Regions from separate parts of the Gellertiella sp. DMC107 genome, predicted to be linked through region 1. Evidence: predicted binding sites of a transcription regulator. Region 1 holds the regulator's gene; each other region holds the start of a gene.
The links. Region 1 encodes PhoB, which activates phosphate uptake and scavenging genes when phosphate is short. Its sites were predicted from a motif close to TGTCATNNANCTGTCAT; they were not measured.
Positions count from the first base shown of each region.

Region 2: a site for PhoB is predicted at 2,403-2,419, ahead of ACT54B_RS00130 (LTA synthase family protein). Genes of this name have one in related genera too.
Region 3: a site for PhoB is predicted at 4,326-4,342, ahead of ACT54B_RS14810 (DUF2794 domain-containing protein). Genes of this name have one in related genera too.
Region 4: a site for PhoB is predicted at 3,300-3,316, ahead of ACT54B_RS10325 (DUF47 domain-containing protein). Genes of this name have one in related genera too.

Region 1 is NZ_JBQUZZ010000002.1:573,577-580,848, forward strand. Features, by position in the region: gene pstC (phosphate ABC transporter permease subunit PstC) at 1-74, shown strand, start outside; gene pstA (phosphate ABC transporter permease PstA) at 71-1,381, shown strand; gene pstB (phosphate ABC transporter ATP-binding protein PstB) at 1,395-2,210, shown strand; gene phoU (phosphate signaling complex protein PhoU) at 2,260-2,976, shown strand; gene phoB (phosphate regulon transcriptional regulator PhoB) at 2,998-3,681, shown strand; gene ACT54B_RS08280 (GcrA family cell cycle regulator) at 3,765-4,295, opposite strand; gene ACT54B_RS08285 (acetylornithine transaminase) at 4,704-5,915, shown strand; gene argF (ornithine carbamoyltransferase) at 5,938-6,855, shown strand; gene ACT54B_RS08295 (Hsp33 family molecular chaperone) at 6,908-7,272, shown strand, end outside.
Region 2 is NZ_JBQUZZ010000001.1:26,970-34,241, reverse strand. Features, by position in the region: gene ACT54B_RS00135 (hypothetical protein) at 1-283, opposite strand, end outside; gene ACT54B_RS00130 (LTA synthase family protein) at 445-2,325, opposite strand; gene ACT54B_RS00125 (NAD+ synthase) at 2,556-4,235, shown strand; cobalamin riboswitch at 4,269-4,473, shown strand; gene bluB (5,6-dimethylbenzimidazole synthase) at 4,520-5,206, shown strand; gene ACT54B_RS00115 (phosphatase PAP2 family protein) at 5,326-6,063, shown strand; gene ACT54B_RS00110 (methyl-accepting chemotaxis protein) at 6,276-7,272, shown strand, end outside.
Region 3 is NZ_JBQUZZ010000004.1:201,582-208,853, reverse strand. Features, by position in the region: gene ccmA (heme ABC exporter ATP-binding protein CcmA) at 1-251, opposite strand, end outside; gene acnA (aconitate hydratase AcnA) at 511-3,201, shown strand; gene ACT54B_RS14815 (DUF1223 domain-containing protein) at 3,398-4,141, shown strand; gene ACT54B_RS14810 (DUF2794 domain-containing protein) at 4,368-4,766, shown strand; gene ACT54B_RS14805 (Bax inhibitor-1/YccA family protein) at 4,848-5,588, opposite strand; gene ACT54B_RS14800 (ABC transporter permease) at 5,730-7,272, opposite strand, start outside.
Region 4 is NZ_JBQUZZ010000002.1:1,021,017-1,028,288, forward strand. Features, by position in the region: gene ACT54B_RS10310 (aminotransferase-like domain-containing protein) at 1-643, opposite strand, end outside; gene ACT54B_RS10315 (DMT family transporter) at 748-1,650, shown strand; gene ACT54B_RS10320 (inorganic phosphate transporter) at 1,631-2,635, opposite strand; gene ACT54B_RS10325 (DUF47 domain-containing protein) at 2,635-3,279, opposite strand; gene ACT54B_RS10330 (flagellar basal body rod protein) at 3,501-3,809, shown strand; gene ACT54B_RS10335 (SDR family oxidoreductase) at 3,897-4,652, shown strand; gene ACT54B_RS10340 (DUF2093 domain-containing protein) at 4,684-4,911, opposite strand; gene mutL (DNA mismatch repair endonuclease MutL) at 5,046-6,860, opposite strand; gene ACT54B_RS10350 (PAS domain-containing protein) at 7,245-7,272, shown strand, end outside.

The sequences.
Region 1 (7,272 bases):
TTTTCGCCATTACTCTCGCACTCAACATCTATGCGCTCTACATCGTGCGCAAATATCGGGAACAGTACGAATGAGCGACGCTGTCACGCTTAACGGAATGCCCGCGCTCGCGCGCCGTGATATCGGCATCAAGCGCCGCTATGCCGCCGAGCGCCGTTTCCGCGCCTACGGCATCGTGGCCATGGCCGTCGGCCTTTTCTTCCTCGCGGCGCTGATCTTCTCGGTGGTGTCAAAGGGGTATACGGCCTTTGTCCAGACCACGATCACGCTCCCGATCGAATTTGCCGAAAAGGATCTCGATCCGGACAACAAGCGGGCCGAAAACCCGGCGATCCTGGCCCAGGGCGATTTTGCCAAGCTGATCAAGCACAGCCTTGCCAAGCGCCTCGGCTTCGATGCGTCCGACCGCAAGTCCGCCAAGCTCGCCGCTTCGATGATCTCCGACAGCGCGCGTATTGATTTGCGGGACATGCTCCTGGCCGATCCTTCCCTGGTGGGCAAGACCGTGAACGTGTCGCTGCTGGCGGAAGGCAATATCGACAGCGCCAACAAGGGCCAGATCGATCTGACCGTCCCGGAGGCGCGCCGCAAGGTCAAGGACCGGCAGCTCGAATGGATGAAGACCCTGCGCGACGCAGGCGATCTGACCAAGGAATTCAACACAGGCCTGTTCACCAACGGAGCCTCCTCCCGTCCGGAAGCCGCCGGTCTGGGCGTCGCCGCCATGGGCTCGTTCTTCATGATGGTCACGGTCTTTGTCCTGTCGCTGCCGATCGGGGTTGCCGCGTCCATCTATCTTGAGGAATTTGCGCCGAAGAACCGCCTGACCGATCTGATCGAGGTCAACATCAACAATCTCGCGGCGGTGCCGTCCATCGTCTACGGTCTCCTCGGCCTGTCGATCTTCATCAATTTTGCCGGCATGCCGCGCTCTGCGGCCCTGGTGGGCGGCCTGGTGCTGACGCTGATGACGCTTCCGACCATCATCATCGCCACCCGCGCCTCGCTGAAGGCCGTGCCGCCGTCGATCCGCGCCGCAGCGCTCGGCCTCGGCGCCTCGAAGATGCAGACCATCTTCCATCACGTGCTGCCGCTGGCCATGCCCGGCATCCTCACCGGCACCATCATCGGTCTGGCCCATGCGCTCGGTGAAACTGCACCGCTGCTGCTGATCGGCATGGTGGCCTTCGTGGCGGATTTCCCCGCCACCCCGCTCGAACCTTCGACCGCCCTTCCGGTGCAGATCTACATGTGGGCCAACGAAGCCGAACGCGCCTTCACCGAGCGCACCTCGGGCGCGATCATCGTGCTTCTCACCTTCCTCATCCTCATGAATCTCGGCGCCATTCTGCTGCGTCGCCGCTTCGAACGCCGCTGGTAAGGAAAAACGTTCCATGAACATGATGGCAGAAACCACTCTCGAACCCAGACAGGCCCAGACGATGAACGAACCGGTCTACAAGATGATAGGCAACAAGGTGTCCGTGTTTTACGGGCCCAAGCAGGCACTGTTCGATGTCAGCCTTCCGATCCGCGAAAAGACGGTGACCGCTCTCATCGGCCCGTCCGGTTGCGGCAAGTCCACCTTCCTGCGGTCGCTGAACCGCATGAACGACACGATCGACAATTGCCGGGTCACCGGCCAGATCACGCTGGATGGCCAGGATATCTACGATCCGTCGATCGACGTGGTGGAACTCCGCGCCCGCGTCGGCATGGTGTTCCAGAAGCCCAATCCCTTCCCGAAGTCGATCTACGAAAATGTCGCCTACGGCCCGAAGATCCACGGCCTCGCCCGCAACAAGGCCGATCTCGATCAGATCGTCGAGACGAGCCTGATCAAGGCCGGTCTCTGGAACGAGGTGAAGGATCGCCTGCACGAAGCCGGCACGGGCCTTTCCGGCGGTCAGCAGCAGCGCCTCTGCATTGCCCGTGCGGTGGCCGTTTCGCCGGAAGTCATCCTGATGGACGAGCCCTGCTCGGCGCTCGATCCCATCGCCACCGCCAAGGTCGAGGAATTGATCCACGAGCTGCGGTCCAACTTCACCATCGTCATCGTCACCCATTCGATGCAGCAGGCCGCGCGCGTCTCCCAGCGCACGGCCATGTTCCACCTCGGCAACCTCGTCGAGGAGAACGATACGGACAAGATCTTCACCAATCCGGACGAGAGCCGCACTCAGGATTACATCATGGGCCGCTTCGGCTGAGGCCACCTTGCCTCCGTCCCCGTCCGAATGCTGAACAAGGAACAGGCTTATGGCTTCCAACCACATTTACTCCGCCTTTGACGAAGAACTGAAATTTCTGGCGCGCCGCATTTCCGAGATGGGCGGTCTGGCCGAACAGATGGTCTCCGAGGCGGTCCAGGCGCTGGTCAACTCCGACACGGCGCTCGCCCAGAAGGTGATTTCCGACGATGCCGTGCTCGATGCCGCGGAACGGGAAGTGGGCGACAAGGCTGTCATCATCATCGCCCGCCGCCAGCCTGTGGCGGCCGATCTTCGCGAAATCATGGGCTCGATCCGCATCGCTGCCGATCTGGAGCGCGTGGGCGATCTCGGCAAGAACACCGCCAAGCGGGTGATTGCCGTCCAGGCGCAGGGCGTGCCGCGAAAGCTCGCCCGCGGCCTCGAGCACCTTTCCGAGCTCGCCTTGATGCAGCTGAAGGAAGTGCTGGACGTCTATACGACCCGCTCCGCTGAGAAGGCGAAGTCGATCCGCGAGCGCGACGAGGAAATCGACGCCATGTATACCTCGATCTTCCGCGAGCTCTTGACCTACATGATGGAAGATCCGCGCAACATCACCCCCTGCACCCATCTTCTCTTCTGCGCCAAGAACATCGAGCGCATCGGCGACCATGCCACGAACATCGCCGAGACGATCTACTACATGGCAACCGGCGCGCAGCCGGAGGGCGAGCGTCCCAAGGACGATACTGCCAACACCGTCACCTCTGCCGTTTCCGAATAAGTGCCCGCAAGGATAGATGCCATGACCCCAAGGGTAGCCATTGTCGAGGACGAGGAGGCCATCTCCGAACTCCTCCGCTACAATCTCGAATCCGAAGGTTTCGAGGTGGATGCCATCATGCGTGGCGATGAAGCCGAGACCCGGCTGAAGGAGCGCGTGCCTGATCTTCTCATTCTCGACTGGATGCTGCCGGGTGTTTCCGGCATCGAGCTCTGCCGCCGGCTGCGCCAGCGCCCCGAAACCGAGCGCCTGCCGATCATAATGCTGACCGCGCGCGGCGAGGAGAACGAGCGCGTGCGCGGCCTTTCGACCGGCGCCGACGACTATGTGGTGAAGCCCTTCTCCACGCCGGAGCTCATGGCTCGCGTCAAGGCGATGCTGCGCCGTGCCAAGCCCGAGGTTCTCGCCAGCGTCCTGCGCTGCGGCGAGCTGGAACTCGACCGCGAAACCCACCGCGTCCATCGCAAGGGCCGCGAGGTGCGGCTTGGGCCGACGGAATTCAAGCTGCTGGAATTCCTGATGTCCTCGCCCGCCCGCGTCTTCTCCCGCTCGCAGCTGCTCGATGGCGTCTGGGGTCACGATATCTACGTGGACGAACGCACCGTCGACGTCCATATCGGCCGCCTGCGCAAGGCGGTGAACCTGCCCGGCATGTCGGATGTGATCCGCACCGTGCGTGGCGCCGGTTATTCGATCGAGGGCTGATGCGAGACGAAGCCCGCCGGAGACAGGCGTGAAAAAACCCCGGTTCAGCGAACCGGGGTTTTTTCGTCAATCCTCGAACCCGCTCAGCGCGCGGCGCGGCGGCGGTCCGAAACCGGCTGATAGGCCAGCTTCTGATGGTAGTTGCAGTAGGGGGAGCTGTCCGGGCTGTCATTGCCGCAGAAGTGGAAATCGTCCTTCAGCGGATCGCCGACCGGCCACTTGCAGGTGCGTTCGGTCAGCTGGGTCAGTTCGAGGCGGCGCGAGATCGGCACGACCACGTTGCTCGCCGGTACGAACTGCATTTCCTCGACGGTGTCGACCTCGATCTCCTCGCGCACGACGGTGGCGCCCTGGGTACGGGTAACCGTGCGGGTCGTGGCGCGGGCCGCATAATTCGGCGCGCGCGGTGCAGAAGTCGTCCGCTTGGGCGTGCGCGCTGCGGTTGCAGGTGCGGTTCCGCCGGCCTTGGCCCGTCCGGGCAGGCTGAGACGATGCACTTTGCCGATGACAGCGTTACGGCTGACGCCGCCCAGCTGGGCCGCGATCTGGCTGGCGCTCAGGCCTTCGGACCACAACTTCTTGAGTTTCTCAACGCGCTCGTCTGTCCAGTTCATGCACATTCTCCGCTGTCGCGCCTGTGATGGAAAGAATCCGTCACCCAGCGCCGGGTGTTGCCCGGCGCCAAAACGCCTCACCATTGTCGTGACTAGTTCCGCCGCATGCAGTCTAGTAATTGAGATTTAACCTAGTGTGAGGCTGACTCCGTGACAAGAGTCGCTGGAATCATCATGATTCGATTTTCGACTTTTCCCCAACTTGCTTCCCGCCCGCGCTTCGCTTCGCCTGCCTCTCGTAACGCCAGGTCGTTCGGGCGGAACGCGCGGCGAAATGCACCGGTTTTGTTGACATTGCAGTGCGAAATGGGGATAGTGCGCCGCCGCCGAAAGGCGGCATTTTGATTTTTCCGGGCCTGCATCCGTGGTCCCTGTCGAAGCTGCTTTTCTTGAGATACGAGGTGGGTCATGGCCGCTGCCGCGCCGCTCTACAACACGTATAACCGCACGCCGCTGCGCTTTACCCATGGCGAAGGCGTCTGGCTGACCACGGAAAGCGGCGAGCGATATCTGGATTTTGCAGCCGGCGTTGCGGTGAATTCGCTGGGTCACGCCCATCCGCACCTCATCAAGGCCCTGACGGAGCAGGCCGGCAAGGTCTGGCATCTCTCCAACCTCTACGAAGTACCCGGCCAGGAGGCGCTCGGCGAACGCCTCATGAAGGTTACTTTCGCGGACAAGGTCTTCTTCACCAATTCCGGCGCCGAGGCGCTGGAATGCGCGATCAAGACCGCCCGCCGCTATCATTTCTCCAAGGGACACCCGGAGAAGTTCCACATCATCACCTTCGAGGGCGCCTTCCACGGCCGCACCACGGCCACCATCGCCGCCGGCGGCAACGAGAAATATATCGAGGGCTTCGGCCCGAAGGCACCGGGCTTCGATCCAGTTCCTTTCGGCGACTTGGAGGCCGTCAAGGCTGCGATCACCCCGTCCACGGGCGCCATCCTCGTCGAGCCCGTACAGGGTGAGGGCGGCATCCGCCCGGCGACGGTCGAATTCATGCGCGGCCTGCGTGATATCTGCGACGAGCATGGCCTGCTTCTCGTCCTCGACGAGGTCCAGTGCGGCGTGGGCCGCACGGGCAAGCTCTTCGCCTATGAATGGGCGGGCATCACCCCGGATATCATGGCGGTCGCCAAGGGTATCGGCGGCGGTTTCCCGCTCGGCGCCTGCCTTGCCACCGAAGAGGCGGCCTCCGGCATGGTCGCTGGCACGCATGGCTCCACCTATGGCGGCAATCCGCTCGCCATGGCCGTCGGTCTCGCCGTGCTCGATGTCGTGCTGGCCGATGGCTTTCTCGACCATGTGCGCGACATGTCGCTGCTCTTTGCCCAAGGGTTGGCCTCGCTAGCCGACCGCTTCCCGGACGTGATTGCAGAAATCCGCGGCCAGGGCCTGATGCTCGGCATCAAGGCCAAGACACCTTCGGCCGCACTGCTTGGCGCCATGCGCAGCGAGCATCTGCTGGGCGTGCCCGCCGGCGAGAACGTCATCCGCCTGCTGCCTCCGCTCACCATCACCGCGGACGAAGTCCGCGAAGGTCTGGCGCGCATCGAACGGGCGGCCACCGCCGTTCGCGCGGAAGCCCAGGCCAATGCCTCATCCCAGCCCGCCTGATCTGAATACAGGACCCCTTTCCATGGCATCCCCGAAGCATTTCATCGATCTGTCGACCGTCGCTGCTCCCGACCTCCGCAACATTCTCGAAGACGCCAAGGCTCGAAAGGCCGCGACCAAGGCCGGCACGGCCGACAAGCCGCTCGCCGGCAAGATGCTTGCGATGATCTTTGAAAAGCCTTCGACCCGGACCCGCGTGTCCTTCGATGTGGGCATGCGTCAGCTCGGCGGCGAGACGCTGTTCCTCTCGGGCACTGAAATGCAGCTCGGCCGCGCCGAAACGATTGCCGATACGGCGCGCGTGCTCTCTCGCTATGTCGACGCGATCATGATCCGCACCACCGATCATCGCCGCCTGCTGGAGCTCGCCGAATATGCGACGGTTCCGGTCGTGAACGGCCTGACCGACGATACCCATCCCTGCCAGATCATGGCGGATATCATGACCTTCGAGGAGCATCGCGGCCCGGTTAAGGGCAAGACGATCGCCTGGACGGGCGATGGCAACAACATTCTCCATTCGCTGGTGGAAGGGTCCGCGCGCTTCGGCTACCGCATGAACATGGCGGTTCCCCTGGGCTCCGAGCCCCATGACAAGTTCCTTAACTGGGCCCGCAACAATGGCGGCGACATCATGCTCTGCCACGATGCCGACCGTGCGGTCGAAGGCGCCCATTGCGTCGTCACCGATACCTGGGTTTCCATGAACCAGGAGCACAAGGCCCGTGGCCACAACATCTTCCAGCCCTTCCAGGTCAACGAGGCGCTGATGAAGAAGGCGAGCCCCGATGCGCTCTTCATGCACTGCCTGCCCGCCCATCGCGGCGAGGAGGTGACGGACGAGGTTATCGACGGGCCGCAATCCGTCGTCTTCGACGAGGCAGAGAACCGCCTGCACGCCCAGAAATCCGTCCTCGCCTGGTGCTTCGGGCTGGTGTAACCGGAAAGATCACCCATATAGGGCGCTTTCAGGCCGTTTCAGGAGTATCCCCATGGCAGATATCGCAGCCAAGCTCGGCGAACTGGATTTCGCCGGTGACGATCACGTCGTTCCCTTCCAGGTGGAAGGCATGGATGTGCGCGGCCGTGCCGTGCAGCTTGGCCCGATCCTGGATGCGATCATGGGCCGCCATCAGTATCCGCCAGCGGTTGCCCGCCTGCTCGCAGAAGCCATCGTGCTGACCGTGCTGATCGGCACCTCGCTGAAATTCGAGGGCCGCTTCACCGTGCAGACCAAGGGCGATGGCCCGGTCGATCTTCTGGTCGTCGATTTCAACACGCCGTCCAGCGTGCGCGCCTATGCGCGCTTCGACGAAGAGGGCGTGAAGGCGTCCATCGCTGCCGGTCATGCGGCGCC
Region 2 (7,272 bases), on a different contig from region 1:
TCCGCATCACCGTCTCGATCAGCCGCGTTGCGGTAAGCCCGGAGAGCGGATCGTCGGGGTTTCGCTGCGAGGACAGGGCGAAGAGCGAATGGGTGATCAGCCATTTGCGATGGTTGGATTTCAGCCGGGTGAGGCGCGGGCTCTTCTCCTGCAGGCCGATCAGGCGGCTCGCAATCATGGCTTCCGCCGCGCGGTAACGCGGGTGCCGGGACAGATCGTCGGCATCGAGGGGTGTCGGGGAACCCGCATTGGGGTTGCTGTTCCGTGCCAGATTATCGACCATGGTCCTGCGCAAAGATTTGAGATTGCAGGATAATCCTGACGGTTCTGCAAGCCTTCGTCAATGCGGATTGACCCTTAGGCAGGCGGTCTACCCAAAAACCGCCAGCCCTTTGCCGGGCTGGTGCGAAAAGCCCTGGCCGGTTTGCCAGCCAAGGTTTCATTTCAGGTGGAGGGGCCGGAGACCGCCAGTTGTCCCGGGAAAAAGCGGCTGATGCCATACTGCTTCCCAAACATCATGTCGTGCTGGAGGTAGCGATAATCCCGGATGAGCGGGTCGAGTTCTCCGCCACGCGACCAGTCGGGCGTGGGTTCGTTGGTCTTGCTGACCAGCTGATAGCGGTCCACGATATCGTACTTGTCATGCACCTTGCCGAGGAAGCCGGTGTAATAGGGGTGCTCGTAGCCGGCCATCTTCATCAGGTGATAGGGGATGAAGGCGGGGCTGACGGTGCCGATATCGGTCTTCGGGCCGGTGCGGTTGGACCAGACGATCAGCGGCGTCTCATGCTCGCGCTTCATCGTGTCCACGTCGCCCTTGCGGGTCGCGACCTGTTCCGGCATGTAGCCGCTGGAGGTGTAGACCGGGCCGAGCGGCGGCAGGTGATCGCCCCAGAGAACCACGATGGTCTCGCGCTTGCGCTTCTTCGCCCAGTCCATCAGCATCTTCAGGGCATCGTCGGATTCCTTCACGCCCTGCACATAGGTGGAGAGAGCCTCCTTGTCGCCCGCGGGGAGGTTGCCCTCGACGGCAATGGAGTTCTTCGCATAGCGATGCGGCTCGTAGGGGCCATGTCCCTGCAGGGTGACCGAGAAGAAGAAGAACGGCTTGTCCATGGCATCGCCTTCTTCCATGATTTCCCGGAAGAGGCTGTCGTCGGAGGCGAAGATGCCCCGTTTGGTCATGGGCGGCAGGTTTTCCTCCGACTTGAACTCCTCGAAGCCGAATTCCTTGTAGACTTCGCTGCGGTTCCAGAACCAGCCCTGATAGGGATGGATGGCGCGGGCGGCATAGCCCTGGCTGCGGAAGAAGGTGGCGAGCGTCGGCACCTTGCGGCGGATATACTGCTGATAGGGAATGCTGCCATAGGGCAGGAAGGCGTTGGAGAAGCCGGTCAGCGCCTCGAACTCCACATTCGGCGTCATGCCGCCGAATTCCGGCGAGAAGACATGGCCCGCCAGATTGCTGCGCATGAAGGGCATGGGGTCCGGATTGAGCTTGACGTTGGAGAGGCGCGTGGCATCCCACAGGCTCTCGCTCATCAGCATGATGACGTCGGGCCGTTCCTGCTTGCCGGCCGTCACCGCCGTGACCGGCGGCTCGATGGCGGTGATGGAGTCATGCGAATAGCCGGCCGGCGCTTTCACGTTGGCCATGGGCAGGTTGAAGGCAAACGCCATCAGGAAGCCGTTGTGGCGATAGTTTTCCTTCTGGTCCCACATCATCGGAATGACCTGAAGACGGTCGCGGAGATAGGAGAAGGTGGAGTAATCCATCAGCGAGGCGAAGGACATCAGCAGCGGTGCGGCAATCGCGATCTGCGCGATGCGGCGCTTGCCGGTCATCCGGGGGAACGTGCGCCAGGCATAGCGGAAGCCGAACACGGCGCCGATGATGCCGAGCACGAGGCCCGCTGCCACCAGCGTCGCGGCCACGGGCCGATCCTTGACCATGGCCGGCATGAGTTCGAGAATCTGGCGGCCGAAGGCGAGGTCCGTCGGGTAGAGCGGATCGGAGAGATAGAGCCGCTTCTGGCCCGAAATGAAGGCCGGAAGGATGAGGATCGGCGCGGCGATGAGGATCGACAGGAACCAGCGCCCGAGCAGCGCGTCGATGGCCAGCAGCACCAACAGCACCACACCGACCGTGGTCCAGCCGGGGCGCGAGGTGGAGGTGAAGAAGTCCATCAGATCAGCATAATTCGAGCGGGAGACCAGCTCGATCGTCAGCACGATCAGGAAGGACAGCAACAGGTAGGACAGGCCACGCAGGACGCGGGCATACAGGCGCGAATAATCCGCGTCGGCTGCATGCAGCCACGGCAAGGACTTCAGCGGGGCGGCCTTGGTGTCGTTATACAATTGCGGAGTCTCCGGCACCTGTCAGGAAAGGTTCATTTCACTGTCACACATCCGTCATGAATGACAGATGAACCGTCCGCCTTGGTAAATCTGTCCCCGGAATTATCCGGTCCTGTGGCGCTCCGGCGATAGTGCGGGCCAAAAGCGGATGCGGCGGATTGCAGGCGCGGGCAGGGCGCGCTACATCACTCCTCATGACCCAGGCACCTGACATTACCGATACAATCCGCATCGCCGTCGGCCAGTTCAACCCGACGGTCGGTGACATCAAGGGCAATATGGCGAAGGCGCGGGAAGCCCGCGCCGATGCGGCACGGCAGGGAGCCCATCTCCTGCTGCTCACCGAACTGTTCGTGGCGGGCTATCCGCCGGAAGACCTGGTTCTGAAGCCTGCCTTCATCCGCGCCTGCCGGGAGGCGATCGACGCCTTTGCCGCGGAAACCGCCGATGGCGGGCCGGGGGTCATCATCGGCTTTCCCCGCCAGGACGAGGCGGGCCGCTACAATTCCGTCGCGGTGCTGGACGGCGGCCGGGTCCTCGCCATCCGTGACAAGGTGGATCTGCCCAATTACGGCGAGTTCGACGAAAAGCGCGTGTTCCGCGCCGGCGCGATGCCGGGGCCGGTGAATTTCCGGGGCGTGCGTCTCGGCATCCCGGTCTGCGAGGATATCTGGGGTGAACTCGGCGTCTGCGAGACGCTGGCGGAAAGCGGCGCGGAGCTCCTGCTGGTGCCGAACGGCTCGCCCTATTATCGCAACAAGATGGATATCCGCCACCAGATCGTGCTGAAGCATGTGATCGAACTCGGCCTGCCGATGATCTATGCGAACCAGCTCGGCGGACAGGACGAACTGGTCTTCGACGGCGCGAGCTTTGCCTTCAACGTCGACAAGTCCATGGCTTTCCAGATGAGCCAGTTCGAGGAGACCCTGTCCGTTTCCACCTGGAAGCGGGAGGGCGAAAGCTGGGTCTGCCGCGACGGCGGCCGGGCCAATCTGCCCGATACGCAAGAGGCCGATTATCGGGCCTGCATGATCGGCTTCCGGGATTACGTGAACAAGAACGGCTTCCGCAATGTGGTGCTTGGCCTCTCCGGCGGCATCGACAGCGCGATCTGCGCGGCCATTGCGGTGGATGCGCTGGGCGAGGAGCGGGTGCGCTGCGTGATGCTGCCCTATCGCTACACCTCCTCCGATTCGCTGACGGACGCGGAGGCCTGTGCCAAGGCGCTGGGCTGCCGTTACGAGGTGGTGCCGATCGAGGAGCCGGTCGCCGGGTTTCTCTCCGCGCTGTCGGAGGTTTTCGAGGGGACGGAAGAGGGCATTACGGAGGAAAACCTCCAGAGCCGGGCGCGCGGCACCATTCTGATGGCCATTTCCAACAAGTTCGGTTCGATGGTCGTCACGACCGGGAACAAGTCGGAAATGTCGGTGGGCTATTGCACGCTCTATGGCGACATGAACGGTGGCTTCAACCCGATCAAGGACCTGTACAAGATGCAGGTCTATGCGCTTTCTGCCTGGCGCAACAGCCATGTGCCGCCGGGCGCGCTCGGGCCGGGGGGCGAGGTGATCCCGAAAAACATTCTGGACAAGGCACCTTCGGCAGAGCTTCGGCCGAACCAGACCGACCAGGATTCGCTGCCGCCCTATCCGGTCCTCGACGATATTCTCGAATGTCTCGTCGAGGCGGAAATGTCGGTGGAGGATATCGTGGCGCGCGGTCACGACGTGGCGACGGTGCACCGGATCGAGCATCTGCTCTATATCGCCGAATACAAGCGCCGGCAGTCGGCGCCGGGCGTGAAGATCACCCGCAAGAATTTCGGACGCGACCGGCGCTATCCGATCACCAACCGGTTCCGCGACCGGTAGGCGGGGGCGCCTTGCCAAAGGGCCGGCGCCTTGTCATAAGCAGGATATTCAGGTGCCGCCGGGTTTCCGGCGGATAATCGGGAATCCGGTGAAAAACCGGAACGTGCCCAACGCTGTAAGGCGGACGTCGTTGCAGACGGCTTTCCTGACCGGAAGGCCGCGCCACTGGGAAACCGGGAAGGCGTGCAGCGGGCGGATGATGCCCAGTCAGAAGACCGGCCTGATGCCATAGCCGATGCCGCGCGGACGGCGGCAGCGGTGTCTGCATTGTTGGGGATCGAACGATGCTTGCGACGAAATCGCACCGCGATGCGCTGGTGCATGCCGAACCGTTCACACCGGATGAAAAAGCCGCCCTTTATCGCGCCATCGAAACGCGGCGGGACGTGCGCGACCAGTTTTTGCCCGACCCTCTGCCTGACGATGTGGTGGAACGCCTGTTGAAGGCGGCGCATGCCGCACCGAGCGTGGGCTTCATGCAGCCCTGGAATTTCCTGCTCGTCCGTTCCGAGGAAAAGCGCCGCCGGGTGCACGAGGCCTTCTGCCGGGCGAACGAGGAGGCGGCGCTGATGTTTACCGGCGAACGCCGCGACCAGTATCGCGCGCTGAAGCTCGAAGGCATCCTCAAGGCGCCGCTCAGCATCTGTGTGACCTGCGATCCCACGCGGGGCGGCCAGGTGGTGCTGGGCCGGACCCACAATCCGCGCATGGATGTCTATTCCACCGTCTGCGCGGTGCAGAATCTCTGGCTCGCGGCCCGGGCGGAAGGGGTTGGCATCGGCTGGGTGAGCATTTTTCACGACCGCGACGTGCGGGAGATCTTTTCCATCCCCGACCATGTGGAAATCGTCGCCTGGCTTTGCGCGGGCTATGTGGACCAGCTCTACAGCGAGCCGGAACTGGCGGTGAAAGGCTGGCGGCAGCGGTTGCCGCTGGAGGATCTGGTCTTTGAGGAAACCTGGGGCGGATAGTCTCCCCTCGGCGCGCGCCGGACAGAGCTGTCACAGGACCGTAGCCAAACCGTCATGGCCGTTCGTTATCCTCCCCTGTGAAGGCGCATTGGGGGCGTCTCCATTTACGGGATCAGGGGATGACGGTCAGTGTTCCTGCACTGCCCGGCGAAGGGCGTGCCGTGGCGGCATGGCCTGCCGCCGGCTTTTTCGCGGCCACGGTGTTGGCCAGTCTGTTCTTTCGGCTGTTTCCAGAGGTGGATCTGGCTGTCAGCGCGCTGTTTTATGCGGAGAGGACCGGATTTTTCCTGGCTGCCGATCCGCTCTTGACGCTGCTGCGCAACATCAACCTCGTCTTGCCGCACGTCTGCGTGCTCTGTGCGTTTGCCGCGCTGCTGGTCCGGTCGGTCGGCCGACGGTCTCGTCTGGCCGCTCTCATGCCCCCACCGGGCCATTGTCTGTTTCTTCTCTGTGTCATGGGGCTGGGGCCAGGGCTTCTGACGCGGGTGATCAAGGACGGCTTCGGCCGGGCACGGCCGCGCGAGACGCTGGGTTTCGGGGGCGATTCTGCCTTTTCGCTTCCCTGGGATCTCTCCCGCGCCTGTCTGGACAACTGCTCGTTCATTTCGGGGGAGAGCGCTTCGGCGGCGGCCCTTCTGTCCCTGCCGCTGCTGCTGCCGGCTGGTCGCCGGCCCATGGCCTATGCGGCGATTGCGCCCTTCGCGGTCACCGTCTCGCTCAGCCGCGTGGCCTTCGGAGCGCATTTTCTCTCCGATGTCGTCATCGCCTGGGGCGTCGTCCTCACCCTCACCAGCCTGCTGTGGCGGCTGCAGGTTCTGAGCTTCCCGCATCGAAACACAATCAATAGTGGCGCATAATGAAAATAGCAATTTATAATAGAAGATGCCGCTAAAATAAATGTCTTTGGTCAACAAAACGATTTAAATGGCCGTTAGGCTTAAGGCACTATTAAAATTTATCGGCAAATAGTTGTTGCCAACCGGACGGCAATCTTGCCGGAACATGATGTTTGCCGAGCGCCCTGAGAGGCACCGCCCCCCCTTCATCTTCCGAATTCAAGGTTCCTCGAATGATCTTCGATCGTTTTCGATTGGGCAGGCTCGTGCCTGCTGCCATCATCAGCCTTATCTGCCTCAGCACCGGTGTGCTTGCCATTTCGGACACATTGTCAGCGCGGCAATTGCAGCGCAGCATGGACATCGCTCTGGCGCAGGAACAAGCGCAGGACCTGGCCCGGGAGATCACCGAGCTGAAGCTGCGGATCGAGCTGGATATCGTCAGCACCCAGGAATCGCTGACCGATATGTCTGCAACGCAGGGCAAGGACGGGTTGGATGACGGTCTCGATCTTGCCGCGCAATCGGCCAAGAGCCTGTCGGAAAAGGTCGCCCGCCTGAAGGCGCTTGCCGAAACGGCTGGCCTTTCCGATCTCGTCACGACGCTGGACGCGCTTTCGGAACGTTACGCGGGCTTCCACGCGACTGGCATCGAGATGGCCAAGACCTATGTGGCTGGCGGACCGGAAGCCGGAAACAAGCAGATGCCGGCATTCGACAAGGTGGCGGATGCGCTCCAGGAAGAAATCGACGCGACCGGCAGCATCGTCAAGAGCTATGTGGACCGGCTCGAGCAGCAGGCGGCGGAGAGCAAGGCCGCACTGGAAGCCGAGGCGACGGCGCTGGTGCAGGCGATGATTGCCATGGCTGCGGTGCTCGCGGCTTGTGGCCTGGCGCTGAGCATCTTCGTCTCCCGGCGGCTGATGCAGCCGCTGGTGCGCGCCACCGATGCGATGAATCGCCTTGCCGAGGGCAACACGGCGGTGGAGCTCGGCGGGGCAGACCGGAAGGACGAGATCGGCGATCTCGCCCGCGCCTTCCAGCGGTTCCGCGACAATCTCGTGGCCAAGCAGCGCGCCGAGCGGGAAGAGGCGGACCTGCGCGATGCGGCCCGCGCCACCCGCATGGCGGCAGAGGCGGAACGGGCCGAGGATTTCGCGCGAACCAAGACGGTCGTCGATCGTCTGGGGGATGCGCTGGGCAAGCTTGCGGCCGGCCAGCTCGCCATCC
Region 3 (7,272 bases), on a different contig from region 1:
GCATTGCGGTGGCCGAGATAGTGGCTGGCCTCGCTTGCCCGACGGCCTGATTCGAGGTTTTCGCCCGATATCGTCACGCGCCCGGTCTCGGGCGTGATCAGGCCGGCCACCGTGCGCAACAGGGTGGACTTGCCGGAGCCGTTGCGGCCGGTCACCACCAGCGCCTCGCCGCTTCCCAAGGCAAAGGAAAGATTGGAGAAAAGCAGGTCGTCACCACGTCGGACGGAGAGGGTATCGGCGATCAGCCGCATGGGGCACGTCTACCTTTCGGAAACTGCGATTCTTTAAAAATGTCCGGATTGGACCTTCGTTCATCTGGCACCTATGTACGAAATTATTTATAAGGCACGCAACCACGCCAGCGGCCGGCGTGATTCTCATCCTTCCGCCGAACTTGGGGTCCTCCCTCACGTGCGGACAGCGGAAATGGTCGCACCCGCATCCTGATGTGCATCAAGTGCATGGGCGTTCGCACGACTGTGTTGGCTATCAGACGAAACGGGGTCACTCGTGTCCAAATCACTCGACAGCTTCAATTGCCGTTCGACGCTTACTGTGGATGGCAAGGAATACGTCTATTACAGCCTGCCCAAGGCTGAGGCGAACGGTCTTGCCGGCGTATCCAAGCTTCCCTACTCGATGAAGGTTCTTCTGGAGAACCTGCTGCGCAACGAAGACGGCCGGTCCGTGACCAAGGCCGACATCGAGAGCATTGCCGCCTGGCTGAACGACAAGGGCAAGGCCGAAGCGGAAATCGCCTATCGCCCGGCCCGCGTGCTGATGCAGGATTTCACCGGCGTGCCCGCCGTCGTCGATCTCGCCGCCATGCGCGATGCCATGGTGTCGCTCGGTGGCGATCCGGAGAAGATCAACCCGCTCGTTCCCGTTGACCTCGTCATCGACCATTCGGTCATTGTCGACGAATTCGGCACGCCGCAGGCCTTCGCCCGCAACGTCGAACTCGAATATCAGCGCAACGGCGAGCGTTATCGCTTCCTGAAGTGGGGCCAGCAGGCGTTCAAGAACTTCCGTGTGGTTCCCCCGGGCACGGGCATCTGTCACCAGGTCAACCTCGAATATCTCGGCCAGACGGTCTGGACCAAGGACGAGGATGGCGAGACCATCGCCTATCCCGATACCTGCGTCGGCACCGACAGCCACACGACCATGATCAACGGTCTTGGCGTTCTGGGCTGGGGCGTGGGCGGCATCGAGGCGGAAGCTGCCATGCTCGGCCAGCCGGTTTCCATGTTGCTGCCCGAAGTCATCGGCTTCCGCCTGACCGGCAAGCTCAAGGAAGGCGTGACCGCAACCGACCTCGTGCTGATGGTCGTGCAGATGCTGCGCAAGAAGGGCGTGGTCTCCAAGTTCGTCGAATTCTTCGGCCCCGGCCTCGACCACATGTCGCTCGCCGACCGTGCGACGATCGGCAACATGGGTCCGGAATATGGCGCGACCTGCGGCTTCTTCCCAGTCGATGGCGAAACCATCAACTACCTCACCATGTCGGGCCGCAAGAAGGACCGCATCGCGCTTGTCGAAGCCTATTCCAAGGCGCAGGGCATGTGGCGCGATAGCGATGGCTCGGACCTCGTCTTCACCGACACGCTCGAACTCGACCTGGGCGACGTGGTTCCGGCCATGGCCGGCCCGAAGCGCCCGGAAGGCCGCGTCGCGCTGGAGAATATCGCAGCCGGTTTCGCGACTGCGCTTGAAAACGACTACAAGAAGCCCGGCCAGCTTTCGAACCGCTATCCGGTCGAAGGCACGGATTTCGATCTCGGCCATGGCGACGTCACCATTGCCGCCATCACCTCCTGCACCAACACGTCCAACCCCTCGGTTCTGATCGCTGCCGGCCTGCTCGCCCGCAATGCGGTGGCCAAGGGCCTGAAGTCCAAGCCCTGGGTGAAGACCTCGCTGGCACCGGGATCGCAGGTCGTTGGCGAATATCTGGAAAAGTCTGGCCTGCAGAAGGATCTCGACGCCCTCGGCTTCAACCTGGTCGGCTTCGGCTGCACCACCTGCATCGGTAACTCCGGTCCGCTGCCGGCACCGGTCTCCAAGACCATCAACGACAAGGGCCTGATTGCTGCCGGCGTACTCTCCGGCAACCGCAACTTCGAAGGCCGCGTCTCGCCGGATGTGCAGGCGAACTATCTCGCCTCCCCTCCGCTCGTCGTCGCCTATGCCCTGGCGGGTACCGTCCAGAAGGACCTGACCCGCGAGCCGATCGGTGAAGACCAGAACGGCAACCCTGTCTATCTGAAGGACATCTGGCCGACCTCGCACGAGATCCAGGACTTCATCATGAAGTATGTGACCCGTGAGCTTTACGAAACGAAGTATGCCGACGTCTTCAAGGGCGATGCCAACTGGCAGGCGGTGAACGTGCCTGCTGGCCAGACCTATGCCTGGGAAGACAGCTCGACCTATGTGCAGAACCCGCCTTACTTCGTGGGCATGGGCAAGACCGGCGCCGGTGTCACCGATATCAAGGGTGCCCGCGTTCTTGGCCTCTTCGGGGACAAGATCACCACCGACCATATTTCCCCGGCCGGCTCGATCAAGGCTCAGTCTCCAGCTGGCGCCTACCTGATGGGCAATGGCGTCGGTGTCGCCGACTTCAACCAGTACGGCACGCGTCGTGGCAACCATGAGGTCATGATGCGCGGTACCTTTGCCAATATCCGCATCCGCAACCACATGCTCGGCCCGAACGGCAAGGAAGGTGGCTACACCATCCACTATCCGTCCAAGGAAGAGATGTCGATCTACGATGCGGCCATGCAGTACAAGGCCGAGGGCGTTCCGCTCGTCATCTTCGCCGGTGTCGAATATGGCAACGGTTCCTCGCGCGACTGGGCGGCCAAGGGCACCAACCTACTCGGCGTCCGCGCCGTGATCTCGCAGTCCTTCGAGCGCATCCATCGCTCCAACCTCGTCGGCATGGGCGTCATCCCGTTCTGTTTCGAGGAAGGCACGAACTGGCAGAGCCTCAACCTGAAGGGCGATGAACTCGTGACCATCGAAGGCCTCGAGAACATCAAGCCGCGCGAGAAGAAGATCGCCAAGATCACCTATGGTGACGGCACGGTGAAGGAGGTTCCGATCCTCTGCCGCATCGATACGCTCGATGAGGTCACCTATGTGAACAATGGCGGCATTCTGCAGACCGTTCTGCGCGATCTCGCAGCCTGAGCCCAGGTTTTGCAGTGAGCTGAAAAGGGGCTGGATCGGAAAGATCCGGCCCCTTTTTCCATCTCACCCGAACGTGACTTTTCGCAAGGCGTGGAAAGCTGTATGAGGCATGAAGGCTGGCAGGGATCGTCCCTTCTGGGTGCCCATGCCGACAGAAAGCCTATCGCCGTGCTTTCCTGCCTTCCGGAAAGGGACCATGAAAAGAACAGTCATGATGACATTGCTGATGGCAGTCCTGCCGTTCGCCTCGATGGCGAGCGCTGCGGACGCCGTGACGCCCAAGGGTGTTGTCGAGCTGTTTACTTCGCAGGGCTGTTCATCGTGCCCGAAGGCCGATGCCGCTTTCGAGAAGCTGGCGCATGACACCTCCGTCATCGCCCTTTCCTATCATGTTGATTACTGGAACTATCTCGGTTGGAAAGACACGTTGAGTACGCCGGAAAATACCCGTCGTCAGTATGACTATGCGGCGGGCCTGAAGCGATCGAACGTCTACACCCCCCAGGCCGTCGTCAATGGGCGCATGCATTTGAACGGGGGCGATCTACGCGGCATCGAGCAGCAGATCGGTGCATTGGCCAGCGACAGGCAGGCGCCCGATGTGCCGATTACCGTGACCCTCGACGATGATTGCATCCGCATCGGCATCGCGCCGGGTCGCGGAGACGCCCATGTGGTGATTGCCTATTTTACCCCGCGTCTCGATGTGCGCATCGAAAAGGGCGAAAACGCCGGCAAGACGATCTCCTACCATAATGTCGTTTCTTCCCTTGAAACGATCGGCATGTGGGAAGGGGATGAGCTGAAGATCCAGTTGCCGGTGGATATGCTGGGCAAGCCGGGCAAGGAGCGGGCTGCCATCCTGCTGCAGACGGAAGGCAGTGACGGTGCGCTCGGGCCGATCCGCGGTGGCGCCCTTGTGCCCATCCCCGCGAGCTGAAGGGCCGGTCCGGCCACGACTGGGCTGGGAAGGGTGAGGCCGGACCGGAACCGGTTCTGATACGCCAAACCGGCTTCTGATCCAATGACAGAGCATTGCGGCAGCCATTCGGCATGAATGGGGCATTTCCGAAAATGGGTGCCCGTTCGATGGCGACTTGCTTTTTGTCGTGTCTGAGGCAAACTGTCATACAGATGTCGTGAGACTTGGCGGACCAAGAGCGGCTATGGCTGATGATCTGAATTTCGAAGGGCGCGGCGCGGGCGGAGATGATTCCGCGCCCGTGGTCGTTGACCTCAGGGAGTACCGTCAGAGCCGGGATCCGATGCCGGTGACCTTTCACCGGCGCGAACTCGACATGATTCTCTGGATTTACGGTCGCATGGTAGGTGAAGGGGAGTGGAAGGACTATGCGATCGACCACTTGAAGGATCGGGCGGTTTTTTCCGTATTCAAGCGGTCGGGGGAAATGCCTCTGTACCGGATCGAAAAGAATCCGAAGCTTGCGGCAAAGCAGGGCGCCTATTCGGTCACCAATACCCATGGCCTCATCTTGAAGAGGGGGCATGACCTGAAGCAGGTGCTGAAGGTTTTCGACAAGGTCCTGAAGCTGGTCGATCCGTGAACCCCGGACCGGGACAGGCAATCTTCCCATGGAAAAGGCGGCCAAAGGCCGCCTTTTGTATTCGGTGCTGTCGCTCGCGGCTCAGTTACGGCTATTGCCGAGGAAGCGAAGCAGGAACAGGAAGAGGTTGACGAAGTCGAGGTAAAGCTGCAGGGCGCCCATGATCGCCTTGCGACCGGCCATGTCGGCACTGTCAGCCTCATAATAGGCTTCCTTGATCTTCTGGGTGTCCCAGGCAGTCAGGCCCGCGAAGACGAGCACGCCCACGACCGAGATGGCGAAGTTCAGCGCCGAGGATGCCAGGAAAATATTGACGACCGTGGCGATCAGCAGGCCGAACAGGCCCATGATCAGGAAGGAACCCATCGCCGAAAGGTTACGCTTCGTGGTATAACCGTAAAGAGAAAGCGCGCCGAAGGAGGCCGCTGTCACGAAGAAGGTCTGCACGATGCTCTGGCCGGTATAGACCACGAATATGGACGACAGGGACAGGCCCATAAGCGCTGCATAGATCCAGAAGGTGGTCTGGGCTGCCGAGACGCTCATGGAATGAATCCGGAAGCTCAGGAAGAACACCATGGCGAGCGGCGCGAGCATGACGACCCAGCGCAGCGGGCTTGCATAAATCGCCATGCCGAAGGCCGTCGGACCGTCAGGCCCGAAGGCCGCCGCAAAGGTGCCATAGGCCGCAATGCCAGTGATCGCCAGGCCAAGCGCCATCAGGTTGTAGACCTTCAGCATATAGCTGCGCAGGCCCTCATCGATTACCGCCCCCGTCTGGGCACCAGCCGTGCGGTTAGGGAAGTCGCGAAGATCAGCCATTTTATCCTCTTTGAAAGCTCCGGCGCGGTTTCATGATCGAAACGGCTTCTGGCGGAGCCACAGCATGTCTGATGGCAATATGAGGTGGTGTCGAAACACTTACAAGTGGTTTCGTTCCGATTCTCATGCGATGGGCAAAGACTACAGTTCTCGCAGATGCGGCGCGGCCCTCTGCCCCAGAATACGCCAGGTGCCGGCCAGGCCGATGCCCACGGTGATGCAGAGGCCGATGGCCAATGTCGCCGCCAGCGTGATGCCATCGATGGCAAAGGGCAGCTTCATGATGCGGCTGACCACATACCAGGCCGAAAATCCTCCGGACATGGCGGCGAACAGAGCCGTGGAAGCTCCGAGCAGTCCATATTCCAGGACATAGGTCCTGATCAGCATTCCGCGTGTGGCACCGAGCGTCTTCAGCACCACCGCATCATGCAACCGGGCCCGGTTGCCCGCGGCAAGGGCGCCTGACAGCACGAGAATGGAGGTGACGAGCGCAATGGCCGCCGCTGCCCGAATGGCATTGGCCAGACGGCCCGTAAGCTCAGCGACGGTGTCGAGTGCATCCTTGACCCTGATGGAAGTGACAGCGGGATAGCGAGCGGCGGCCTCCCGCATCAATTCACGCTCTTCGACAGCCGTCATGTTGGGTTTGGTAATCGTCGCAAGCCAGGCATGGGGGGCACCCTTGAGGGTGTTGGGCGAGAAGACCATGACGAAATTGATCGACATCCGGTCCCATTCCACCGTTCGCAGATTGGCGATGCGGGCGGTGACCGGGCGCCCGAGCACGTTGACCGTCACGGTATCGCCGCGCTTCAGCCCAAGCTGCCCTGCCTCTTCGGCGGAAAAGGAAACCAGCGGCTCACCGCTGTAGTCCCGGGGCCACCAGCTGCCTTCCCGTAAACGGGCATTGTTCGGGATGGCGTCCGCGTAGGTCACGCCGCGATCTCCGTTCAGAACCCATTTGCCCTCAGGCGCCACTGCAACCTTGGCGACGTCGGTTCCGTTGAGCGCAACGATACGACCGCGAAGCATCGGAACGGCGTTGATTTCGCCACCCGGCGCTTTTTCGGCGAGAAGCGATGCAAAGGCATCCTTCTCCCGGGATTGAATATCCAGAAAGAAAAAGTTCGGCGCCTTCTGGGCAAGCGCGCCTGTCAGCTGCGAGCGCAAATTGACATCGATCAGCGAAAGCCCCACCAGCAGCGCCAGACCGAGACCCAGAGAGAGGACGACCGGCCCGGTCAGAGCCCCCGGCCGATGAATATTGGCGATTGCCATGCGCAGAGAGGTGGAGCGAACCCGCGGAAACCGCCGCGCCAGGGTCTGCACCCCGCGCCCGACAAGGCGCAGGGCCGCAAATCCGATGGCTATGGCGACAAGGGCATTGAGGGCGATACGACGGTCTGCGGCCGTATAAATCGCCAAAGCAGCCAGGATCGCGAGGGCCGCTGCCAGCGAGAGCAGGTCACGCCATGCGGGCCAGCCTGCCGGTGCCGCATCGCCATCCCGAAACAGGGTAACGGCGGAGATGCGCCGTGCCGCGCCGAGGGGCAGGATGGAGAAAGCAACAGTGGTGATCAGTCCAAAGCCGGTTGCCAGGGCCAGAGCGGAGGGGAAGATGCGGAAACTGCTGTCTACCGGGAGGATGGTTTCCAGATAGGGCATGGCGAGGACGGGCGCG
Region 4 (7,272 bases), 450 kb from region 1:
CGCGCAGCAGGGCATGAAAATTGAAGTAGCAGGGATCATCAAGCGCCACCGTATCGCCCGGTTCGAGCAGGAACCGGCACAGAAGATCGATGGCCTGGGTGCCGCTTTCGGTCAGCATGATCCGGCTGGGATCGACCGGAATTCCCCGCTCCAGCATCCGGCGCGCCAGAAGCTGCCGCAGCGGCGCCAGCCCGGCCGGACTGTCATAATCGGTCAGTGCCTTGCCGGTCTCGCGGGAGATCGCCTTGAGCGCCCGCTGCAGGGCGGCTTGCGGCAGCCAGTCCGGCGGCAGCCAGCCGCAGCCCGGCTTGAGAAGATCGTCCTTCTCGTCGAGCGCCTGCCGCGAAATCCACAGCGGATCGACGGCACGGTCCAGCCGGGGGCCCAGGTCAGCGAGGCTGAGAGGCGCGGTCGCCTGTGCGACATAGAAACCGGAGCCCGGCCGCGAGCGGATCAGCCCGGCCGCAGCCAGACGCTCATAAGCCTCCACCACCGTCGAAGGCGAAAGGCCCATGCTTCGAGCAAAAGCCCGCACCGAGGGAAGGCGCGCGCCGGTCACCAGCTGGCGGGTGGCAATCCGTCGTTCGATCTCGCTGACGGCCGCCGCGGTTCGACCCAGCCCGGAGGGAGGTTTCCATTCCATCTGTATTGATCCTGTCAGCCATACAGTTTCGATGAATTGTATTGAACTGTTTCTGTCCTGTCGAGCCCGCCGGGAGCATAGCTGGACAGGACAAGGAGAATGCCATGGAAAAGACCACCACAGGCTGGATCAACGGATTTCTCGGCGTGCTGATCTTTGCCGGTTCGCTGCCGGCAACGCGCATCGCCGTGCAGGATTTCGATCCCTTTTTTCTCACGGCCGCCCGCGCGAGCATTGCCGCACTGCTGGCCGTGCCGCTGATGCTGGCGGGCGGGGCGAGCAGGCCCCGGCGCGACGATCTGGTGCCGCTCGCCATTGTCGCTTTCGGGGTGGTGATCGGCTTTCCGCTCCTGACGGCGCTGGCGCTGCAATATGTCAGCGCGGCCCATTCCATCGTTTTCGTCGGGCTGCTGCCGCTCTCAACCGCGCTGTTCGGCGTGTTCCGGGCGGGCGAACGGCCGCATCCTGCCTTCTGGCTCTTTTCCGGCCTGGGAAGCGCGGCTGTCGCGGGCTTCGCGCTCAAGGGCGCCGGCAGCGGCTTTTCCCTCGCCAATCTCCTGATGCTGGGGGCCATCCTCGTCTGCGGTCTCGGCTATGCGGAAGGCGCGCGCCTGTCGCGCCGGCTGGGCGGCTGGCAGGTCATTTCCTGGGCGCTGCTGCTGTCTCTCCCCGTCATGGTGCCGATGGCAATCCTGCGCGCGCCGGCGTTCTTTCCCGTGTGGACGGCCCCGTCCTGGATCGGGCTCGCCTATGTCTCGGTGTTCAGCATGCTGGTGGGCTTTATCTTCTGGTATCGCGGGCTGGCGCTGGGCGGCATTGCCGGGGTCGGGCAGCTTCAGCTGCTCCAGCCTTTCATCGGCCTCGTCTTTGCGGGCCTGCTGCTCAAGGAGCCCGTTGGGCCGGGCCTCTTCGGCATGACACTTGTGGTCGTGCTGTGCGTGGCGGGCGCCAGACGGTTTTCCCGTCCGCCGCCCGCAGGGTCGGCCATCAGCCGAAAAGCGTCGTGATGTAGAAGGTGAGGGCCGAGATCAGCGCGGCCGCGGGCAGCGTGATGATCCAGGCGATCACGATGTTGCCGGCCAGACCCCAGCGCACGGCGGAGACACGCCGTGCCGCGCCGACGCCGACGATGGCGCCGGTGATCGTGTGGGTGGTGGAAACCGGAATGCCGAGCCAGGTCGCGCCGAAGAGCGTCAGCGCGCCGCCGGTTTCCGCGCAGAAGCCCTGCATCGGATTGAGGCGGGTGATCTTCGATCCCATGGTGTGCACGATCTTCCAGCCGCCGAAGAGGGTGCCGATGGCCATGGCCGACTGGCAGGTGATGACGACCCAGAAGGGGACGTGGAATTCGCCGCCGAGATAGCCCTGCGAATAGAGCAGCACCGCAATGATGCCCATCGTCTTCTGCGCATCGTTGCCGCCGTGGCCGAGCGAATAGAGAGAGGCGGATACGAACTGCATGATGCGGAACGTGCGGTCGACGGCAAAGGGGGTCTGGCGAACGAAGATCCAGGAGACGATCAGCACAAGCAGCAGGGCCAGCACGAAACCGATCGCGGGCGACAGGAAAATAGCCCCGACCGTCTTGCCGAGCCCCGAGAAGACCACCGCCGAAAAGCCCGCCTTGGCAACGCCTGCGCCGACGAGCCCGCCGACAAGCGCATGCGAGGAGCTCGAGGGAATGCCGAACACCCAGGTGACGATGTTCCAGACGATTGCCCCCGTCAACGCCGCAAACACCACCGCAGGCGTGATCACGCCCGGATCGACGATGCCCTTTCCGATGGTCTCGGCCACATGCAGGCCGAAGAACATGAAGGCGATGAAATTGAAGAAGGCCGCCCAGGCCACCGCATATTGGGGTTTCAGCACGCGGGTGGAGACGATGGTGGCGATGGAATTTGCCGCATCGTGCAGGCCGTTCAGGAAGTCGAAAAACAGCGCGACCCCGATCAGGGCCACCAGCAGCGGAAATGCGAGCGTCGCCTCCATCAGACGTTCTCGATCACGATGCCGCTGATTTCATTGGCCACGTCCTCGAAGCGGTCGACCACTTTCTCGAGTTCGCCATAGATTTCCGCGCCGATGATGTAGGCCATCGGATCGCTCTTGCCGTGGCGGTGGAAGAGGTCTTTCAGGCCCTTTTCATAGGCCTCGTCGGAGCGGCCTTCCACGCGGGTGATTTCCTCGGCGATTTCCGCCAGGCGATGGGCATTCTGGCCGATCTTGTCGAGCAGCGGCACCGCTTCCGAGATCAGCCGGGCGCATTCGGCGATCATCACGCCGATATCGCGCATGCCGGGATCGAAACTGGTCTGCTCATAGAGGCGAATGGTTTTCACCGTCTTGTGCATCATGTCGATGGCGTCGTCGAGCGACTGGATGAGATCCTTGATGTCGCCCCGGTCGAAAGGAGTGATGAAGCTGCGGCGCACGGCCTGCAGCACGTCGCGCGTGATGTCGTCCGCCTGGTGTTCGAGAGCGACGATGCGGCTGCAATGCGCCTCCAGATCGCCTTCGCCCGCCAGAAGGGCTTTCATGGCATCGGCGGCGGCGACCACGGTTTTCGTGTGGGCCTGGAAGTAATCGAAGAACTTGTCTTCGCGCGGCATCAGTTTCTTGAACAGGCTGATCATTCTTTTGGGTTCCGGTCACGTGTCATGAAAGCGTCATAAAGCAATTCCTCTGCCCACAAAAGCTGACCTTTTGCCCTTTCTGTGGGTATTTGCCATTTCCGGGACCATTCCGGCGCTCTCCCTGTGCCGCAACGGGACAGGCGACGCTCCGTTCCAGCGGGTCCGCAGAAAACTTCCTCAAGACATGGCTGCTAGACTGCGCCTCTCGATAAGGACGTGTCATGACCATCGGTTCCATTCTTTCCATCGCTGCCAGTGGCCTGCGGGCGCGGGACACGGCGCTGGCCGCTATCGCCACCAATGTGGCCCATGGTTCGAACCCGGGCTACAGACCGCTCGAAACCGGTTTTGGCGCGCTTCCCGGCGGCGGCGTCGAAGCGACCGTATCGGAAGGCGTGGGGCAGGGGCCTGATCCAGCCCGCGACCTGATCGGGCTTGTGGAGCAGAGCATCGCCTTTTCCGCCAATGCGGCTGTCTTCGAGACGGGCGCATCGCTCTGGGACATGCTGGCGCTGATCCGTCGCGATTAAAATTTCATCCATGTCGTGCATGAAACGGGTGGTGTGACCATCGCGTGTGATCTTATTCAGTGCCTCCCCACAACGGAGGTCTGAACCATGAGACAGCTTGAAAACCGCATCGCCCTCGTCACCGGCGCATCCAAGGGCATAGGCCGCGAGACGGCCCTTCTTTTTGCAAGAGAGGGTGCGCGCCTGATCCTGAACGCCCGGAACCCGGAGCCGCTCGCGGCTCTCAAGCAGGACATCGAGGCGGAGGGCGGCGTGGCCGAAATCGTTGCGGGCGACGTTGCCCTGCCGGAAACCCACGAGGCCATCGCCGCGCGGGCTCAGGAGGTCTTTGGCGGTCTCGATATTGCCGTCAACAATGCTGCAGCAATCGGTCCGTACAAGCCGCTTGCCGAGGTCACGCTGGAGGAATGGCAGGCAACGCTTGCCGCCAATCTCACCGGTGCCTTTCTCGGAGCCCGGGCGCAGGTGCCGCTGATGCTGAAGCGGGGCGGCGGCTCACTCCTCTTCACCTCCACCTTCGTCGGCACCAGCGTGGCCATTCCCGGCATGGGCGCCTATGCCTGCTCGAAGGCCGCGCTGGGCGGCCTCGTCAAGGCCCTGACGGCGGATTATGCCGCAAGGGGCATCCGCGCCAATGCGGTGCTTCCGGGCGGGGTGGATACGGAACTCGGCGGCAGCGCCGAGCAGAAGGAATGGGCGGCCACCCTGCATGCGATGAAGCGGATCGCGCAGCCTTCGGAGATTGCGGAAGCCTTCCTGTTTCTCGCTTCGGAAAGAGCAAGCTTCATCACCGGCGCCTCGCTCTTTGTTGACGGCGGCAACGCGGCAGTCAAGCTTGGATGAAACCGAGGGGCCCGGCCTGCCGGGCTCCTTCTTACCGCTGGTTCGGCAGCGCGCCGGCGCGCTTTTCCGCTTCCAGGGAGGCGGCGGCATCCACATAGGGTTCCTGCCGTGCCACGCTCCAGTAACGCAGCTCGTCCAGTGGGATCGAACGACCGGTCATCGCGCAGATGACATGGGATCCGGGCAGCAGAATCTGGAAATCCGCATCGAGATACCGGATCTTCGCCTCACGATTTCCGCCACCGTCAAACCGGTTCATCCTGGGTCTCCTGCCTCTGATCATGTCCTGCTAGCCGCATTGCCGGGCATCTGTCGGCGCGGAATGGACCTCCAGCCGATGGCCTTTCCTGCCATACTCCTCGTTCTCGCCGAATTCCAGCCCTTTCGCGGCGGTCAACTGCGTCCGAAGAGACGCTCGATATCCTGAAGCTTGAGTTCGATATAGGTCGGACGCCCGTGATTGCACTGGCCGGAGCCGGGTGTCGCCTCCATCTGGCGCAGCAGCGCGTTCATCTCCTCCGGCCGGAGCCGGCGGCCGGAGCGCACGGAGCCATGGCAGGCCATGGTCGCGGCCACGTAGTCCAGCTTTGCGGAAAGGGAGGCGGCATGGTCCCATTCAGCGATCTCGTCGGCAAGCTGGCGGACCAGACCGACTGCGTTGACCTCTCCGAGAATGGCCGGCGTTTCCCGCACCGCAATGGCGCCGGGCCCGAACCGTTCGATCCCGAGGCCCATGGCCGCAAAATCCTCCGCATGGGTCATCAGCCGGTCGCAATCCTCTTCCGGCAGATCGATGATTTCGGGGATCAGCAGCATCTGCGAGGCCCGCGTCCGCGACGAAAGGCTCTGGCGGAGCGCCTCATAGACCAGCCGCTCATGGGCCGCATGCTGGTCGACGATCACCAGACCGTCTTCCGTCTGGGCGACGATGTAGTTTTCGTGGATCTGCGCCCGCGCAGCCCCGAGGGGATGCTGGCTTGCCGGCCCCTCCGCCTCCGGAGGCCGGTCGAGACGGGCGGAAGGCGCAGCCATGGCCTCGAAGGCTGGCTGCTGCCGTTCCTGGAAGGCGGGCGGGCCATCGGAAACCGCCTGCGGTCCGGCCGGCCGGGTGGGCGAACTCTCCGCCGTCCACGGACGGGACGGCGGCGCCGCCCGATGAAAGGGCGAGAAGCCCGGCCGGAAGGCGGACGCCATGGCGGCAGCGCCTGTCGTGGCCGATCTCGCCCCATCCCGCTGCAGCGCCTCGCGCAAGCCGCCGACGATCAGGCCGCGGATCAGCCCCGGATCGCGGAACCGCACATCCGATTTCGCCGGATGCACGTTCACGTCGACAAAGGCGGGGTCGAGGCTGAGGGAAAGCACCGCCACGGGATAGCGCCCCATGGGGATCGTATCGGAATAGGCGGCGCGGATCGCCTGCAGGATCAGCTTGTCCTGCACGGGCCGGCCGTTGACGAAGGCATATTGGTGGGCGCTGTTGCCACGATTGAAAGTGGGAACCCCGGCAAAGCCGGTCATCCGCACGCCCTCCCGCTCCGCATCGATGGCGATGGAGTTGCCGGAGAATTCCTCCCCCAGAACCTGGCCCATCCGTGCCAGCGCATCGGTGCCGCAGGCGGAAAGCTCCAGCGTGCTCCGGTCCGGGCCGGACAGCACGAACCGGATCGCCGGAAAGGCAATCGCCATGCGCTTGACCACCTCGGTGATCGCGCCCGCCTCGGCCCGCTCCGTCTTCAGGAATTTCAGCCGGGCCGGCGTGGCGAAGAAAAGATCGCGCACCTCGACGACCGTGCCCGCATTGGCCGGCGCCGGCCGCACGTCGGAAACCTTGCCGCCGGTGACGGCAATCTCGAAGCCCGTATCGTCGCCGGCACGGCGGCTGCGCACGGAAAGCTTCGCCACGGAGCCGATGGAGGGCAGCGCCTCGCCCCGAAAGCCCAGCGTGCGGATATCCATCAGCGAGGTCGAGATCTTGGAGGTGCAATGGCGGCGGATGGCGAGCGCCAGATCGTCCGGCCCCATTCCGCAGCCATTGTCGGTCACGCGCAGCAGCGTCTTGCCGCCACCCGCCGTCGCGATTTCGATGCGCGTTGCCCCGGCATCGATGGCGTTTTCGATCAGCTCCTTGGCCGCGCTTGCGGGTCGCTCGATGACCTCGCCGGCGGCGATCTGGTTGATCAGGGTCTCGGAGAGTTGCTTGACGGACATGAAACGGGTTCTAGCCGGATTCGGTGGCCGCGTCCAAGCCGTGCCGGAATGAAACGCGGCCCGGTCCACCGCTGTGGAAAAATCAACCAAGAAGCTGTTGCTGCCTCTTAAGGTCGATTTAACATTCGGGTGGCAGATTGTCCTCATCTGCCATGAATGCAGATCGGCGGTTGTATCCCGTCCGCAGGCCGGTGGCGCTGGAACCACCGCATGAAAGATGACAAGGGCCATTTCGACGGCTCGTCCAGCATGTTCCCTTCAGCATCGAGTAACGGATCTGGTGATGCTTCATCTCCCAGACGGCCTTTTGGAAAGCGATCGCGGCGGCAATCTTCGGATTTCCGCGGATGCTGCCCGCTGCCGCCCGGTCGAGGGGTGCATCTCATGAGCGAAAGCCTGATCGAGGCGGTGC